4 regions of the Dermacoccus sp. 147Ba genome follow, and region 2 is predicted to be linked to each of the others. Evidence: riboswitches for the same ligand, from Rfam matches in the RefSeq annotation. Region 2 holds a riboswitch; each other region holds the start of a gene.
What was found. Region 2 has a riboswitch for S-adenosylmethionine ahead of EVU97_RS14640 (MetQ/NlpA family ABC transporter substrate-binding protein). Riboswitches for the same ligand answer to the same signal wherever they lie in the genome.

Region 1: linked by a shared signal. The riboswitch ahead of EVU97_RS01805 (homoserine O-acetyltransferase) and the one ahead of EVU97_RS14640 (MetQ/NlpA family ABC transporter substrate-binding protein) in region 2 are both predicted to bind S-adenosylmethionine.
Region 3: linked by a shared signal. The riboswitch ahead of EVU97_RS04060 (bifunctional o-acetylhomoserine/o-acetylserine sulfhydrylase) and the one ahead of EVU97_RS14640 (MetQ/NlpA family ABC transporter substrate-binding protein) in region 2 are both predicted to bind S-adenosylmethionine.
Region 4: linked by a shared signal. The riboswitch ahead of EVU97_RS12180 (TauD/TfdA family dioxygenase) and the one ahead of EVU97_RS14640 (MetQ/NlpA family ABC transporter substrate-binding protein) in region 2 are both predicted to bind S-adenosylmethionine.

The regions. Positions count from the first base shown of each region.
Region 1 covers NZ_SEHL01000001.1:397,490-401,871, reverse strand. The annotation lists gene EVU97_RS01815 (RNA polymerase sigma factor) at 1-137, opposite strand, end outside; gene EVU97_RS01810 (universal stress protein) at 396-752, opposite strand; gene EVU97_RS01805 (homoserine O-acetyltransferase) at 818-1,996, opposite strand; SAM riboswitch class IV at 2,033-2,142, opposite strand; gene EVU97_RS01800 (DUF4192 family protein) at 2,256-3,242, opposite strand; gene EVU97_RS01795 (YkvA family protein) at 3,314-3,697, opposite strand; gene EVU97_RS01790 (EcsC family protein) at 3,800-4,382, opposite strand, start outside.
Region 2 covers NZ_SEHL01000018.1:5,537-9,918, reverse strand. The annotation lists gene EVU97_RS14650 (acyl-CoA thioesterase) at 1-436, shown strand, start outside; gene msrA (peptide-methionine (S)-S-oxide reductase MsrA) at 528-1,181, shown strand; SAM riboswitch class IV at 1,409-1,520, shown strand; gene EVU97_RS14640 (MetQ/NlpA family ABC transporter substrate-binding protein) at 1,741-2,706, shown strand; gene EVU97_RS14635 (methionine ABC transporter ATP-binding protein) at 2,703-3,764, shown strand; gene EVU97_RS14630 (methionine ABC transporter permease) at 3,761-4,382, shown strand, end outside.
Region 3 covers NZ_SEHL01000002.1:372,544-376,925, forward strand. The annotation lists gene EVU97_RS04045 (HIT domain-containing protein) at 1-472, opposite strand, end outside; gene EVU97_RS04050 (hypothetical protein) at 505-891, opposite strand; gene EVU97_RS04055 (GNAT family N-acetyltransferase) at 888-1,367, opposite strand; SAM riboswitch class IV at 1,481-1,596, shown strand; gene EVU97_RS04060 (bifunctional o-acetylhomoserine/o-acetylserine sulfhydrylase) at 1,662-2,987, shown strand; gene thrS (threonine--tRNA ligase) at 3,058-4,382, opposite strand, start outside.
Region 4 covers NZ_SEHL01000009.1:85,007-89,388, forward strand. The annotation lists gene EVU97_RS12175 (type ISP restriction/modification enzyme) at 1-1,496, shown strand, start outside; SAM riboswitch class IV at 2,102-2,217, shown strand; gene EVU97_RS12180 (TauD/TfdA family dioxygenase) at 2,233-3,117, shown strand; gene EVU97_RS12185 (GNAT family N-acetyltransferase) at 3,162-3,749, shown strand; gene EVU97_RS12190 (carbon starvation CstA family protein) at 3,867-4,382, shown strand, end outside.

The DNA.
Region 1 (4,382 bases), on a different contig from region 2:
ACCTGTGCCTCTTCGATCGCGTCCTTCAATGCGACGCTGTCCACCGAGCCCGTCTCACGACCCGATTCGAACAGAGCTGCCAGAGCCGGGTGGTCGACATCCGCGGGAAGTGCGGGGGGCTGCGTGGTCTTCGACACTGTCGTCACCAACTACCTTCCGAAAGTAATGCGTCGCCGTCGTCGGCCGCAGGGCAGCGACGATCGAAGCGACACCGGAACGAGGAGTGCGATCACGAAACCCCGCGCTTGGCGCTCCGGGTGGTGACCGCTTCTTCACCCATTATAAAACTCGACGGACGAAACCGCAGAATCACGGGGTTCAACGAGCTTCGATTGACGTTCATTCCCTGCCCCGGATCGGCCGCCATCTCAGCAACTGAAGGCCGTTCGGGAGCCTCAGGGCTTGACGGCGAGCACGGGGCACGGGGCGTCGAGCAACAAGCGCTGAGCACTCGTGCCCAGGATCAACTTGCCGACAGGGGTGCGCCTGCGCAGCCCGATGACGAGCAGGGCGGGCTGCACTCGGGAAATCTCCTCGAGGATGGATTCCACGGCGTCGGCGCCGTCCTGCACATCGACGACCTGTGCGCCGGTGTACTCCTCGGCCGCCTTGCGGGCCGCGGTGCGAGCCTCGTCCGAGGGCACCGTGCACACCACGATGAGCGGGCGACCCAGATCCTTCGACTGGCGAGCTGCCTCGGCGAGGGCGGCTTCGCCCTCGGGGCCGGGCGCGAAACTGACGATGACGGACATGGCGACCTCACTCGCGAAATTCGGAATCTGCCGTCACGCTACCCGAGGCCCCTGCGGTGGGCCACTCATGCGACGCCGCGCACGAGCCGCGGTGTTCCGCGCAACGGTCGCTGGACGAGTTCATGCACGAGCGACGCGATCTGGTCGGCCTCGATGAGGAATCCGTCGTGGCCGTAGGGCGAGTGGATCATGCGCAGTCGTCCGCGACCGTAGGCGCGCACCATCCGCGTCGATGCGCTCACGGGAAAGAGTCGATCGGAGTCGACTGCGGCCACGAGGAGTTCTCCTTCGTACGCCTCCAGCACCGCGTCGAGCCCGCCGCGTCCTCGCCCGATGTCGTGGGTCGCCATGGCCTGCGTCAGGCGCACGTAGGCCAGCGGGTCGAAGCGTCGCGCGAGTTTGGCCCCGTGGTGGTCGAGGTAGCCCTCGACGCTGAAGCGACCGCCCTCGAGCGGGTCCTCACCTGGCTGGGGCTCGGCGCCGAACCGTGCCTCGAACTCGCTTGCGCTGCGATACGAGGCGTGAGCGATCTGGCGGGCCAAGGCGAGGCCGTTCGTGGGAAACGTGCCGTGACGCAGGTAGTCGCCGTCGCGGAATTCCGGGTCGGACGTGATGGCGACGACCTGGGTGTGACCCCAGGCAATCTGGTCCGCGGTCGCGCAGCCACTGCTCGCCACGACCAATGCCCGCTCGACGCGGTCCGGGAACCCCGCGACCCACTCGGCCGTGCGCATCCCCCCGAAGGAGCCTCCGATGACGGCGTGCAGACGTCGCACACCGAGCGCTTCGAGGCACGCCGCCTCGGCGCGGACCTGGTCTCGGACGGTCACCTGCGGGAAACGTCCGCCCCAGGGCTCGCCGTCCGGAGCGAGCGAGATGGGGCCGGTACTGCCACGGCATCCACCGAGAACGTTGATGGCGACGACGAAGTACTCGTCGGTGTCCAGTGCTGCGCCGGGGCCGATGATTCCTGGCCACCAACCCGGGGTGGGCTGCCCGTCGCCAGTATCGCCGACGACGTGCGAATCACCCGTGAGCGCGTGCTCGACGAGGACGACGTTCGACGCGTCGTCGTTCAACTCGCCCCAGCACTCGTAGGTCATGACGACATCCGGCAGCGTGCGGCCACTTTCGAGAACGACGTCTCCCAGAGCGACGGCTCGTGCCTGCGCGTTGAACCCACTCGGCGCCTGCACAGGACGCGTAGCGGCCGGTGCGACGTGCGCTGAATGAGAGCTCGCCATGTGTCCTCCTCGAAGGACTCGCCGAAGCGACTGGCGAGTCCGCGCTTGCCGCAGCGTTCACGGCCCTGTCGTCACCCGGGGCACCCCACCGCGGTGGAGGGTTGCCGCTCAGTCAGCCGGGGCTTGTGTGACTGAGACTCTTGACGCTTTGAGACTAGGGCGAGTGCAGCGAATGCGCCAGGAAGGCCCCTGCTGATGTCCACGATGTGAAGCGCCGGCCCGGTGGCTGCCCGCACTCTCTCGCCTCGTCGCCACGACGTCAGCGACGGCGCCGCGCCGCACGATTCGGCCTCGCCGGCCGCAGGAAGTCCTCGTACGCCATGCCGGAGGAGGTCATCCTCACGACGAGGTCGACGAGAGGTAGGCGCGCGCCCCGTTCCTGGGCCTCGGCGGCGGCGAGCACAGCGCTGGGCCGCTCCCCTTCCCGCCAGCGCGCGAGTGCCACGAGACACAGCCAATGGGCTCGCGCCGGCTCGGGCACGGCGACGAGGATCTCCAACAGGCGCTGCGAACTCACCGGCTCGGACCAGCACTGCCGCGTGGTACGGGCTCCCGCGGCCAGTTCGGGCACGACGCTCCACACCATCTCGTCGCGCAGGAGTGGATCGGGCATGGCGTCGACGACGAGTGCCAGAGCCTCACGCTCGCGAGTGCTGTGGGGGTGCCCGGAGCCTGAGGCCACCTCACGCCAGGCCGCGCGCACCCGGCCGGTCTCGCCCGGTAGCCCGACGAGCAGGTCGGCGACGGCCCGTTGGGCCAGTGGCGAAACCGCGTGGAGGGCGGCCACGGCTTCGTCACGCGATGACGCCGGTTCGAGGCGTCCCTCGAGGGCCGATGCGAGGGAGGGCACATCGGCGGCAGTCGGCACTGGGGCCAGTGCACCGTCACAACAGCCTTTGGTGCACGTCGTTGCCCACCAGACGTCAGGGGCCACGACGAGGGCGTGCTCCACCTCGACGGCCGGTGCGAGAGCCCGCGTGACCAGGTCGAGATCGACGCCGGGACTGCACTGGTAGGCCGTGACGACGACGCCACTCGTGCCGAGACGATTCGACGCCTCGACGACGCGATCGCGCACGTGGTGAACGTGCTCCGGGGTGACGACGGCTTCGTCGAAGCGGGCAGCCCCCGAAACTCGCCCGCCGTCCATGAACGTGACGACGAGGGACGCCGTCGGAGCGAAGCCGAACTCGTACGGCATGAGGGCGAGCAGCGGGCCCATGCCCGAGAGATGAAGTGTGGTCATGGCTTCACGAAGCCATGACCACACTTCTCACGACCAGTGCGAGGCGCTGGCGCCTGTGGACAAGGGCGTCCTCAGCGCACGCGCTCCCCCGCCAGCGTCACACCTGTGCGCTTCTCCCAGTCGAGGAAGTCGTCGGTGACGTGCACGAGCGAGCTCGCCAGCCACGTGAGGACGGCGGCGTCGTCCGCAAGACCCACGACTCCCAGGAGCGCCTCGGGCAGCAGATCGACCGGCGAGGCGACGTAGGCCGCAGCAGCCGTGAGCAGCGCGAGCTGCGCGGTGCTCACGCCCCGGTACGAACCGGAGCGCACAGCGCGAGCCAGGCGCGGAAGTGCGCTGAGGCGGGTCGTGAGCGAGGGACCTCCGGCGGCGGACGCCGCCGTCACTGCAGCAGCGAGGGATTTCAGGCCGGCGAGTCGGGTGACGCGGCGACCGAGCGAGGTGGGACGTGCCATCGAAGTGCCTCCGGTTGACGAGCGTTCAGGTGAACAAAGCGACAACGCCGACGCCACGCGGTGCATTCCGCGGGCGCGGGCGTCGTCACGATCGGCGGAGCGTCAGGCCGTGGGCGGCACGGCCGCGATGAAGTCCTTGCGCGCCGCGTCGGCGATCTTGCGCAGGAGCATGACGTCGAGCCCCGCACCGATGAAGCCACCCGCAACCGGGATGACGCGCGGGATGCGCGAGAGGAACTTGCGCCCGACCTGCGTGCCCAGGCGGAACGCGACGGACTTGTTGACGACCGCGAGCGCCGCCGGGGGCAGACGACGGGTCGCAACATTCGTCGCGACACCGCCGCTGAACGCACCCATGCCCTTGAGAACCTGCGTGGCATCGGCGCCAATGAGGTCGAGCAGGATGGCCGAACGGACCGACTCGTCGCGCAGGTTGTGGCCGTACAGGTGCGCGATGGAGGCCACCATGCGCGTGGCAACGGTGTAGAAGCCGACGATGTTGGCGGGCAGGGCCACGGGCATCGTGATGAAGCCACCGAGGTTGGTGACGAACCCGTTCGCACCCGCGAGCTTCGTGTGTGAACGCACGATGGCGTCGACCGCGGCTTCGCGTGAACCGTTCTTCTTCAACGCCTCGTCGGCCACCTTCGCCGCGGAGTCGAAGGTGGCGACGCCGTCGATGCCG
Region 2 (4,382 bases):
TGCCAACGTGCGCGGGCGCGTCGGTGCCGGCCGGATGCTCGAGTGGATCGACGAGTCCGCGTACGCCTGTGCCGCGGCGTGGAGCGGGCACTACTGCGTGACGGCCTACGTCGGCAATGTGCGCTTCCACCAGCCGTTGCACGTCCGCGACCTCGTCGAGGTGCAGGCGCGGTTCATCCACACGGGCACGTCGAGCATGCACGTGTCGGCGCGAGTGCGCTCGGGCAACCCGCGCACGGGCGAACTGAACCTCACGACCGAGTGCACGATGGTGCTTGTCGGCCTTGACAACGACGGCGACAAGCGGGCCGTGCCGCCTTGGGTGCCAACGCTTTCCGAGGACGTCGCGCTCGACACGGACGCGCAGACGATGGTCGAGATCCGCGCGAGGCTACTGCGCCCCATCCCACTCGAAGTGCCGCCGCTCGTCGACTGACGCGCGCCGTTCACGCGGTTGCTCCGCGAGTTCGGAATCCTCTCGGACACGCCTGCGTTGAACACAGCGACTCCAGTGAAAGGAACGCCCCATGTGGTTCACCCGTCAGGATTCCGCCCCGGTCGACGTCGCTGCCGTGCACGACGTTCTCGGCACGCCACTGCTCGGCGGGTGGCCGGACAAGACCGAGACGCTGTACGTCGCGATGGGATGTTTCTGGGGTGCGGAGCGCATCTTCTGGCAGATCCCGGGGGTCGTCTCGACGGCCGTCGGCTACATGGGTGGCGACCGTGAGAACCCCTCGTACGAGGACGTCTGCACGGGCACGACGGGCCACACCGAGGCCGTCCAGATCGCGTACGACCCGGAGAAGGTCTCCCCGGCCCAGCTGCTCAAGGCGTTCTGGGAGAACCATGACCCGACGACGGCCAACCGTCAGGGCAATGACATCGGCACGCAGTACCGCTCTGCGGTCTACTGGACGACGCCCCAGCAGGAGACCGCTACGCGTCGCACCGCGGAAGCGTTCCAGGATGCGCTGACCGACGCGGGCCGCGGCGCCATCACGACGGAGATGAAGCCCGCCGACGAAGCCGGAAAGTTCTGGCCGGCCGAGGGCTACCACCAGCAGTACCTCGCGAAAAATCCAGGCGGGTACTGCAATCACGGCTACAAGGGCGTGACGTGCCCGGTCGGCGTGGCCGACCTCCCCGCGCAGACCGACGTTCTTCCGCCGAGCAAATAAGCGCGAGCTCGGGGTACCTCGACCCCGTGGAGTCCACGCTCCGCCCCTAGTGACTCCAGCCCACGGGGAGAGCACGGCGTCAGCGCATCTCTCCACTGGGCAGACTTTCCTGCCGTTGGGTCGAGGCGGCGACTACCCAACCGCAGGAAACTCGGCCCAGCGGTGACACAGAGTGGCCCAGATCACTTGATTTGACGGGCTTCTCGCGGCGCCTCTAATGTAATGCCTGTCAAGAGATCCGATGCAAAGCCCTGGCTGGTCGGACGGCAACCCTCACGAACGTGGCGGGGTGCTCCAGGTGATGACACGGCCGCGTCAACCGCGCGGCAAGCACGTTCCGCACCCGGAACACATCCCTTTCGAGGGCTTCGTACCGGTGCGCCCGATCCCGGGAGATCACATGCAGCACACGCATCGCCCCACCCAGGCCCCCACCGCGCGACCGCACACGCACGACGCCGCGTTCGCGCGCCCCAAGCACTGACCGCACCCATCGTCGGGCGGTCGTCGCCGCCCACCCCACCGGCGCCTCGCACGCCCCTTCGAGGAAGGCATCACCATGTCCGAGAACACCAACTCCACCACCCCCGGAGCCAGCCCGGCCGTCCAGGCCCTGCCCGAAAAGCCGAAGAGCAACGGCCCCAAGTACGCGGCCATCGGCGCAGGCGTCCTCGTCGTCGCGCTCGCCGCAGGCTTCGGCATCAAGGCCTTCACGGGTAGCGACGACGAGAAGCTGACGAAGATCACCGTCGGTACCACCGAAGCGTCCGACCCGTACTGGACCGAACTGGTCAAGGTCGGCAAGAAGAAGTACGGCCTCGACATCCAGCCGGTCAACTTCACCGACTACACGCAGGCCAACCCGGCGCTCTCCCAGGGCCAGGTCGACGTCAACCAGTTCCAGCACCTGCAGTTCCTCGCCGACTACAACGCCGCGAAGAACGACACCCTGACGCCGGTCGGCTCCACCTACATCGTGCCGCTGTCGCTGTACTCGAAGAAGCACACCACGGTGAACGAGTTCGCCGACGGCGGCAAGGTCGCCATCCCGAACGACGCGACGAACCAGGCACGCGCCCTCCTGCTCCTGCAGAGCGCCGGTCTGCTCACGCTCAAGGGCGGGGGCAACTCCCTGTCGACGCCCGCCGAGATCGACGCCGCGAAGTCGAAGGTCGGCGTCACGCCCGTCGACGCTGCCCAGACCGCAGCCGCCCTGCCCTCCGTCGAGGGCGCCGTGGTCAACAACAACTTCGCCGCCGACGCGAACCTCGACCCGAGCAAGGCGCTGTTCAAGGACGACCCCAAGGCGAAGTCCTCGGAGCCGTACATCAACGTCATCGTGGCCCGCAAGAAGGACGCCGACAACCCGACGTACGCGAAGTTCGTCCAGGCGTACCACGAGAAGTCGGTGCAGGACCTCATCTCCAAGCGCACCAAGGGAACCCAGTACGAGGTGAAGCGTTCCGTCGCGGACGTGCGCGGCATCCTCACCCGCATCGAGTCGCAGATCAAGGCCAAGAAGTGACCCCCACTCCCCCGGCCCGACCCGAGAACGCGCCGGCGGTCCGGCTGCGCGGCGTGAGCAAGACCTTCGTGCGCGGCAAGAAGAACGTCACCGCGCTGCAGGAGATCGACCTCGACGTCGCTACCGGCCGCGTCCTCGCCGTCATCGGGTTCTCCGGTGCAGGCAAGAGCACCCTCGTGCGGCTCATCAACGCGCTCGAGACCCCGACGACCGGCTCCGTCGAGGTCGACGGCGTCGATCTGGCGGGTCTGGGAGCAAAGCAGATCCGAGCTCTGCGGGCCCGCATCGGCATGGTGTTCCAGCAGTTCAATCTCATCCGCTCGCGCACGGTGTACGCCAACGTCGCCTATCCGCTCGAGGTCGCCGGTTGGGACAAGGACAAGCAGGAGGCGCGAGTCACCGAACTGCTCCACTTCGTCGGTCTGACGGAGAAGGCCTGGGCCTATCCTGACGAGCTGTCCGGCGGCCAGAAGCAGCGCGTCGGCATCGCCCGCGCCCTGGCCACGAACCCGGAGATCCTGCTCGCCGACGAGTCGACCTCCGCCCTCGACCCCGACACGACGAAGGACGTCCTCGCCCTCCTGCGCCGCGTCAACGATGAGCTCGGCGTGACGATCGTCGTCATCACGCACGAGATGGACGTCGTGCGTGAACTGGCCGACGACGTCGTGGTCCTCGAACACGGCCGCCTCGTCGAATCCGGGCCGACCGAGCAGGTGCTCGGCGCACCGACATCGTCAGCCACGCGGCGGCTCGTCGACGCGACGCTGCGCAACGTGCCCGACGCCCGCGAGATCGCGCGGCTGCGCGAGAGGGTGAGCGGACGCCTCGTCACGGCAACCGTCCACGACTCCGCTGGATTCGGAAGGGTTCTCGCCTCCACCGGCGCCCGCGGTGTCGAACCGGAGATCGTCCACGGTGGCCTCACGCCCCTCAAGGAAGCGAACCTCACGACGTTGACCCTGGCCCTGCGCGGTGACGACGTCACCGTCACGCAGGTGCTGACCGACCTCGCCCAGGTCGCCACCGTCCACGAACTCGAGGAGGCCACGGCATGAAGGTCATCACTGCGGACACGGACTGGAGCGCACTGCGCCCCGTGCTGTGGGAGTCGGTCGGGCAGACCCTCCTCATGGTCAGCGCCACCATCGTCCTCGGCGGTCTGTTCGGGCTCGTGCTCGGCGTGCTGCTCAACACGACGCGCCGCGGCGGCATCATGGCCAACCCGACGGTTCACACGATCCTCAACGTGCTCGTCAACATCATCCGGCCGATCCCGTTCATCATCTTCGCGGCCGCGCTCGGTCCGCTGACGCTGAAGGTCACCGGCTCGACGATCGGTACCGCGTCGATGATCTTCCCGCTGACGCTCGCCGCAACGTTCGGCATCAGTCGCATCGTCGAACAGAACCTCGTGAGTGTCGACCCGGGCGTCATCGAGGCGGCTCAGGCGATGGGCGCGAGCCCGTGGCGGATCATCCGCACCGTTCTCATCCCCGAGGCGCTCGCGCCGCTCATCCTCGGGTACACCTTCGCGCTCGTCGCCGTCATCGACATGACCGCGGTCGTCGGCGCGATGGGCGGCGGCGGTCTCGGCAACTTCGCGCTGGCGTACGGCTACCAGCGCTACCAGTGGGCCGTGACGTGGGCAGCCGTCGTCATCATCATCGTGTTCG
Region 3 (4,382 bases), on a different contig from region 2:
CGCCACCCCAGCGGGGCACGATGTGCTGATGCAGGTGCGCAGCCACGCCGGCGCCCGCGACATCGCCCTGGTTCATGCCGAGGTTGAATCCGGCCGGGTTCGACGCCGCCTTGAGCGCGCGAATGCCCTGCTTCGTCAGCTTCGTGAACTCCTCGGTCTCCGCGTCCGTGAGGTCGATGTAGTGCGGCACGTGACGGTAGGGGCACACGAGCAGGTGGCCCGGGTTGTACGGGAAGAGGTTCATCACGACGAAGCAGTGCTCACCGCGGTGCACGATGAGGCCCTCGGCGTCGTCCTTGCCCGGCGCCGCGCAGAACGGACAGCCGTCGCCGGCGTCCCTCGAGGGGCGGTCGGCCTCGATGTAGGCCATGCGGTGAGGCGTCCACAGTCGGCCGAACCCGTCGGGCTCCCCCGCGAAGTCGTGCTCGGACTCGGCGTGCTCGGGAGTGAAGTCCTCGTTCTGCGTGACCATGCGCCCCATCCTAGGGAAACCCGCGCGCCGGGTCAGACCGGAGCGATCTCGGCGAGTTTCTCCACGAGCCGCTCGTCGCTCGCAGCGCCCGCGTGGGCCAGGCCGCCCACGCGCTCTGCCACTTTCTGTGCGACGGCTGCGGCATCGCCTTCACCCACGACGGCGACGGCGCTCGCGAGTCCGCCGAGGCCGCTTGCGGCGTCCTCGAGGTCGAGCCAGTCGTCGTCGGTGAGTTCCGCTGTCACACCCGCCCACACGACGCCCGCGGCCATGACGCCACGTTCGGCCAGCGATCCGACGCTCTCGCGCGGCAGCGAGCCGTCCTCACCGAGGTAGAGCACGACGGCGTTCGCCGCCGGCTTCGACGGGCAGGCGATGCAGCGCTCGCGCTGGTCGAGGGCCCAGATGATGTCGCTCATCGCTGCTCCTTCGTGGCCGCGAACGGTGCGTCGCGGTGCATGTGTCGCTCCTCCGGGGCACCGAGTCCGAGACGCTCGTACAACGGGCGCGCCTTCGGACGCGTGTTGAGCAGCATCCGCTCGACGCCGCGCGCGTCCGCCCAGGCGTCGACGGTGCGGAGCATGCGTTCGCCGAGTCCCGCGCCACGCTCGTCGGGCACGACGAAGACGAACGCGACGTACAACCACGGCTTGGCGCCGCGCGCGAGCGTCGGCATCCGGTGGACGAGGGCGCACTGCACGATGCCGACGACGGTGCCGTCGGAACGGGTGGCGATCCACGTGGGTACCTCGTCGAAGGCCGAGAGGAAGTCGTCCGCGTACTCGGTCACGAAACCGGCCCGATTCAGGTGCCCCTCCTCGAGGTCCGAGCGCAACCGAAGCGCTGCACAGGCGAAGGCGTCGTCACGCCTGGCCCGGGCGATGGTGATCGTCATGGCGCCAGTCAACCACGGCTTGACCCTTCGGCAAACGCCCCGCGCCGCACGGCAAACCACGATGTGAGACACGAGTCCCGCCCCTCGATACCGCCCGGGATATCCTCGGACCAGGTCACGAGCGCCAGCGTCAAACCCCGGTTTGCTGGCCGGCAACCCTCCCACCGCGGCGGGGTGCTCCGGGTGACGACCTGGCCCGGCGTCGGATACGCCCGGGCAAGCGCGGAAGCAGAGCTTCCGGCGCACCCCGCGTGCGAGGTTCGCGCACGGGTAGCGACCTTTCGAGGAGTTGTCATGAGCGCTCAGGACTGGGCTTTCGAGACCAAGCAGATCCACGCCGGCCAGGTGCCGGACGGGGACACCGGATCGCGCGCGCTGCCGATCTACCAGACGACCTCGTTCGTCTTCGACTCCGCCGAGACGGCGGCCAACCGCTTCGGCCTGTCCGACCTCGGCCCCATCTACACCCGCATCGGCAACCCGACGTCGCAGGCCGTCGAGGAGCGCATCGCGGCGCTCGAGGGTGGCGTCGGCGCCCTGCTGCTGGCCTCCGGCCAGGCCGCGACGACGTTCGCCATCCTCAACGTCGCGCAGGCAGGCGACCACGTCGTCGCGTCGCCCGCTCTCTACGGCGGTACGTACAACCTGCTCAAGTACACGCTCAAGCGTCTCGGTGTGGAGACCACCTTCGTCGAGGACATCGGTGACCTCGACGCGTGGAAGAACGCCATCCGACCGAACACCAAGCTCCTCTTCGGTGAGACGCTGAGCAACCCCGACCAGAAGGTCCTCGACGTCGCGGGTGTTGCCGCTGTCGCCCACGACGCCGGCCTGCCGCTGTTCGTCGACAACACCGTCGCGACGCCGTACCTGCTGCGCCCGATCGAGCACGGCGCGGACGTCGTCATCCACTCGGCGACGAAGTACCTCGGCGGCCACGGCACGTCGATCGCCGGCGTGCTCGTGGACGCCGGAACGTTCGACTACGCCAAGGAGCCGGAGAAGTTCCCGCAGTTCAACGAGCCGAGCGAGAGCTACCACGGCCTCGTTTTCGCCCGCGATCTCGGCGTCGGTTCGGCGCTCGGCGCGAACCTCGCATTCATTCTCAAGGCGCGCGTCGAACTGCTGCGCGACCTCGGCTCCGCCGTGTCGCCGTTCAACGCCTTCCTCATCGCGCAGGGCCTCGAGACGCTGTCGCTGCGCGTCGAGCGTCACGTGGAGAACGCGGAGAAGGTCGTCGCTTACCTGAGCGAGCACGCGCAGGTCGAAAAGGTCTTCTACGCCTCGAAGGACGACAGCCCGTACAAGGAGCTGGCCGACCGCTACCTGCCCACCGGTTCCGGTGCAGTGTTCTCCTTCGAGATCGCCGGCGGCATCGACGCGGGCAAGGCGTTCGTCGACGCCCTCGAGCTGCACTCGCACGTGGCCAACATCGGTGACGTCCGCTCGCTCGCCATCCACCCGGCGACGACGACGCACAGCCAGGGCAGTGACGACGACCGCCGCGGCGCCGGCGTCACGCCCGGCCTCGTGCGCCTGTCGGTCGGCATCGAGAACGCGAACGACATCATCGCCGACCTCGACAAGGGCTTCGCAGCCGCGAAGGCTGCCTCCGCCTGATCGCCCGCACCGCGGAGACTACGACGAAGCCGCCACCCCAAATCGGGGCGGCGGCTTCGTCGTATGTGGATCAGGCCTCGGCAGGTGCCTCGGCCGCCGTGGGCGACGTGTTGTTGCGCGAGGCGATGTACGCGGCGATCTCGGCCACGGCCTCGTCGACCGGCACGCCGTTCTTCTGCGAGCCGTCGCGGTAACGGAAGCTCACGGCTCCGTTGTCGCGGTCCTCCTCGCCGGCGATGAGGATGAACGGCGCTTTCGACTTCGAGGCGTTGCGGATCTTCTTCGGGAAGCGGTCGTCGCTCGTGTCGATCTCGACGCGTACGCCGGCCCGACGCAGCTTCTCGCCCACCTCGCCGAGGTAGTCGTAGTACTCCTCCGCGACCGGAACCCCGAGCACCTGAACCGGTGCGAGCCACGCCGGGAACTGCCCCGCGTAATGCTCGACGAGCACACCAAGGAAGCGCTCGATCGAACCGAACTTCGCCGAGTGGATCATGACCGGCTGCTGACGCGTGCCGTCCTGAGCCTGGAACTCGAGGCCGAAGCGCTCGGGCATGTTGAAGTCGTACTGGATCGTCGACATCTGCCACGTACGGCCGATGGCGTCACGTGCCTGCACGGAGATCTTCGGGCCGTAGAAGGCTGCGCCGCCCGGGTCGGGCACGAGCTCGAGGCCCGAGGCGTTCGCGACGTCGGCGAGCACCTGCGTCGCGACCTCCCACTGCTCGTCGGTGCCGATGAACTTGTCCTTCTTGTCGCCGGCCTCGTCACGCGTCGACAGCTCGAGGTAGAAGTCGTTCAGCCCGAAGTCACGCAGCAGCCCGAGGATGAAGTCGAGCAGGTGCTTGATCTCGCCCGGCGCCTGCTCCGGCGTCACGTAGGAGTGGGAGTCGTCCTGGGTGATCATGCGCACGCGCGTGAGGCCCGAGAGAACGCCGGACTTCTCGTCGCGGTAGACCGTGCCGAACTCGAAGAAGCGCAGCGGCAGCTCACGGTAGGAGCGTCCGCGCGAACGGAAGATCTCGTTGTGCATCGGGCAGTTCATCGCCTTGAGGCGGTACTTCTGCCCGTCGAGGTCCAGCGGCGGGAACATGCCGTCGGCGTAGTAGGGCAGGTGACCCGAGGTGTAGAAGAGGTCTTCCTTCGACACGTGCGGCGTGCCGACGTAGCTGAAGCCCTCTTCGATGTGGCGACGGCGGACGTAGTCCTCCATCTCCCGCTTGATGATGCCGCCCTTCGGGTGGAACACGGGCAGGCCGGGGCCGATGTTTTCGGGGAAGCTGAACAGGTCCATCTCCGCGCCGAGCTTGCGGTGGTCACGCTTCTCGGCCTCGGCGAGGCGCTCGAGGTAGGCCTTGAGCTCGTCCTTCGTGGGCCACGCGGTGCCGTAGACGC
Region 4 (4,382 bases), on a different contig from region 2:
GCACTGCAGGCGAACAGCGCAAGAAGGAGGCAGGCAACGTATTTGCCGCCGGTGGTAGAACGACTGCGGCCGTACTGGTGGTGGTAAAGGACCCTGCCAAGTCGGGCTCCGCGACGATCCACTACACCGACATCGGCGACTACCTCACCCGCGAGCAGAAGCTTGCCAGAGTCGCCAAAGCAGTCGATGTCAAGGGACTCGGAGCCGTGACCATCGCCCCGAACGCGCATGGCGACTGGCTCAACCAGCGCCGCGACGACTTTGAGGCGTTCCTGCCCCTTGCGGCGGACCAGGGTCCGCGAGGAATCTTTCAGGTCGGAAGGCCAGGTGTTCAGAGCAACCGGGACGCTTGGGTCTATAACGCGGGCAGAAAGCGCATTGCGCTTGCCATGCGCCGTGCCGTCCAGACGTATGAAGAAGCCCTCGCTGGCGAGCGGTCCTACGACCCGGCCAGAATCAAGTGGTCCTCTTCTCTTGAATCGCGTTTGGCCCGCGGACAACGCATCGGATTCGACCCCGGCCGCCTAGGGCACGCGATGTACCGCCCCTTCGAAAAGGCCAATCTGGTGATCGACCCCGACTGGTTACACCGTCCAGGAATCCTCCCAGTTTCCTTCCCAGTTCCCAATGTTGACAATTTGGGAATCGTGACGATGGGCCCGCGGGACGTTGCTCTTCCCGCAGTCCAGATGCTCGATTGCGTCCCCGACACAGCGTTGTTCGGTTATGCGACCCAGTTCGTGCCCCGGTACCGCTACGAGAAGGTCGATGCTGACGAAGGCATGCTGTCGCTCGGCACCTCAGCCGCACACGACGTCGTCGACGGATACCGCCGCATCGACAACATCACCGATGAGGCGCTGACGAGGTTCCAGGCGGCGTACGGAACCTCGATCACGAAGGACGACATCTTCTTCTACGTCTACGGGCTGCTGCACTCGCCCGACTACCGCGAGACGTACGCGGCGGACTTGAAGAAGGTGCTGCCGCGTATCCCGCTCGTCGAAGAAGCGCAGCCGTTCATCGACGCAGGGCGCAAGCTCTCGGAGCTGCACCTCGGATACGAGACCGTGGAGCCGTATCCACTCCCGGGCCTCGGCGCGCAGCCTGCCGGCGGTCAGGACCCGTACGCGTTCTACGCCGTCGGCGACAAGAAGATGCGCTTCGGGAAGCCGTCGCCCGAACAGAAGGCCGCGGGTGAGCGCCACGACCGCGCGACGATCCACTACAACTCGCGTATCACCCTCGCGGGCATCCCGCAGGAGGCGTACCGCTACATGCTGGGCTCACGTTCGGCGATCGAGTGGATCATTGATCGCTACTACATCAAGACGGACAAGGCCTCGGGCATCGTCAACGACCCGAACGACTGGTCGAAGGAAGTCGGCGACCCGCGGTACATCATCGACCTCCTAGCCCGCATCGTCACAGTGAGCCTCGGAACGATGAAAATTGTCGACTCCCTCCCTTTCTTGAAGGTTAAGTCGCAGCCATGAAAGTGACCGGCAAGATCCAGGATGAGAGTGTCAGTTGCGCTCTGGCAGGTGAAAAGTTTGACGGGCACTCCTGCACTCGAACAGCTCGGGGCTTTAGGGGTGTCATTGCGGATGGAACCGTGTGATGGGCCAGGCCTGGAAGGTCTCCGGCCCTCGCCTTTGGCTAGAGATGCCGGGCGAGAAGGAGGCACACCTCGCGGATAGGGGCTGTGAGCCAGGCAAGGTTCGTTGCGGTGTGGCCATTGTGAGCGCGGTTGCCGCGCTTTCACGGATGTCGCGGTGCAGGGAGTGCTTGCGCTTGGCTGGCCATGGAAGGCCATCGAAAGCGAAGCGAGCGGTTCTGCCCGGCCGCGGGTACGGAGTGCCAAAGGCGGCCGTTCGGATCGTTGGCGGGGGTGCGCCAGGATCGAAGCGTTGAAGTGGGAGTCGTCGCCGGTAGGGGCCCCTCGTCGGAGCTCCCTAGTGAGCGACGATCGGAAGGCGATCGACTGCGGGTGTCCAGGTTGCCCGCGACAACAGCACGACCTTCCGTTAGATCCCGCGATGCGGACACTCACCAACCAATAACTGTTCGTTCTGCGAAGCCTGCGCTTAAGTTATGAGTGGGTCACGAGTTCCGGCGACAAGTCTCGGCTGGCCGGACGGCAACCCTCCACTGCGGTGGGGTGCCCCGAGTAACGACCTGGCGCAACGCCGCCCGGCGTCTGCGCAAGCGCATCGAACCAAAGAGGCTGTCATGACACTTCTCGCCACCCACGCTCCCGCCACGACGCCCGGCCTGCGCATCGAGCGCCTCGGCCCGGCCCTGGGCGCCGTCATCCACGGCATCGACCTGGCGTCCATCGACGAGATCGCGGCCTTCGACATCCGCCGCGCCCTGCTCGCCCACAAGGTGCTCTTTTTCCGCGATCAGCACGGCTTCGACGACGACGCCCAGGTGCGCCTCGGCAACCTCCTCGGCGACCTGACGCCCGGCCACCCTGTCGCCGGCAACCACGAGCGCAGCGAGATCTACAACATCGATTCGAGCGACCCCGAGTTCTCCTTCTCCGATGTCTGGCACACCGACGTCACGTTCATGAAGCGGCCGCCGGCCATCAGCATCCTCCGCGCCGTGACGCTCCCGCCCTACGGCGGCGACACGTCCTGGGCCGACAGCCAGGCCGCCTACGACTCCCTCTCCGCACCCTTCAAGGCGCTCGCCGACCAGCTGCTCGCCGTCCACGACGGCAACCGCGAGTGGGGCGCCTTCCTCAAGAAGAACGGCGGCCACGAGTGGGAGGGCGAGATCGTCACCGAACTGCCCGCCGTCGAGCACCCCGTCGTCCGCGTCCACCCCGAGACCGGCCGCCGCGGCCTCTTCGTCAACCCCGGCTTCACGTCCCACGTCAGCGACGTCTCCGAAGCCGAATCGCGTGCCATCCTCGACGCCCTCTACGCCCACCTCACGCAGCCCGAGCACACGATCCGTCACCGCTGGGCGCCCGGCGACGTCGGCCTCTGGGACAACCGCGCCACCTCCCACTACGCCAACCGCGACTACACGAACACCCGCGTCATGCACCGCGTCACCGTGCGCGGCGACGAGCCCCGCGGCGTCGACGGCCTGCGCGCTCAGTAAGCGCAACGAAAACTGATCGACGCTCCACCGTCGGGGGTGATGAGATGACCGACATGATCGAACTCATCGCCCCCGACGCCGCGCGCTACGACGACTGGTCGGCCATGCTGCGCGAGTTTCGCGACGCCACCACCGACTCGCGCGGCGACCACTGGGTGTGCGCGGGCGGCATGGACGGCTCGGGCTTCTTCGCGGGCACCGACGTCGACATCACCTCCGACGGCTTTGCCGCCTACGTCGAAGACTGCGCCCGCCAGGGCAACACGATGTGGCCGCCGCACACCGGCCTCGTCCACTGCTCCTACTTCTGGATCGTCGACGACGGCGCCCTCGTCGGTCACCTCGCCCTGCGTCACGCGCTCAACGAGTTCCTCTACGAACTCGGCGGCCACATCGGCTACTCCGTGCGGCCGGCCGCTCGCGGACGCGGCATCGCGAAGGAGGCTCTGAAGCTCGGGCTCGCCGAAGCCGCCGCGCTCGACATCGCCCCCGTGCTCGTCTGCTGCGCGCAGACGAACGGCGCCTCGCGCGCCGTCATCGAGGCCTGCGGCGGGCAGCTCGAGGACGTTCGTGAAGACAGCCGTCGCTACTGGTTCGGCGACGGGCCGCGCCCCACCGGCCCCACTGCGTGACGCTCGTCCAAATTCGTGATGAAGGTGTGACCTCCACTCGCGGTGTCAAAACCCTGTGACCTACCCGACACGGCATAACGTGTCCCTGCTCACACTCACACGAAAAGGGAGGTCTTCGTGCCCGCGTCGAGCACCAAAACCCCCGAGCGCGACGGGAACACGCCCCCGGTCGCGGTCGACCTACCCCGCCAGATCACGGGACGTCAGAAGATCGTCATCGCCGTCGCGGCCGTCATCGCCGCCATCGGTTGGACGATGGTTGCGTTCGTCCGCGGCGAGCACGTCAACTCGATCTGGTTCGTCATGGCTGCCGTCGGCAGCTACGTCATCGGCTACATGCTGTACAGCCGCCTCATCCAGTACAAGGTCATCCGTCCGCGCGACGATCTCGCCACCCCGGCCGAGCAGTTCGAGAACGGCCAGGATTTCCTGCCCACCGACCGGCGCGTGCTGTTCGGTCACCACTTCGCCGCCATCGCCGGCGCCGGCCCGCTCGTCGGCCCCGTGCTCGCCGCGCAGATGGGTTACCTGCCGGGCACGCTTTGGATCATCTTCGGTGTGATCTTCGCGGGCGCCGTGCAGGACTACATGGTGCTCGCCATCTCCACGCGCCGCGGCGGTCGCAGCCTCGGC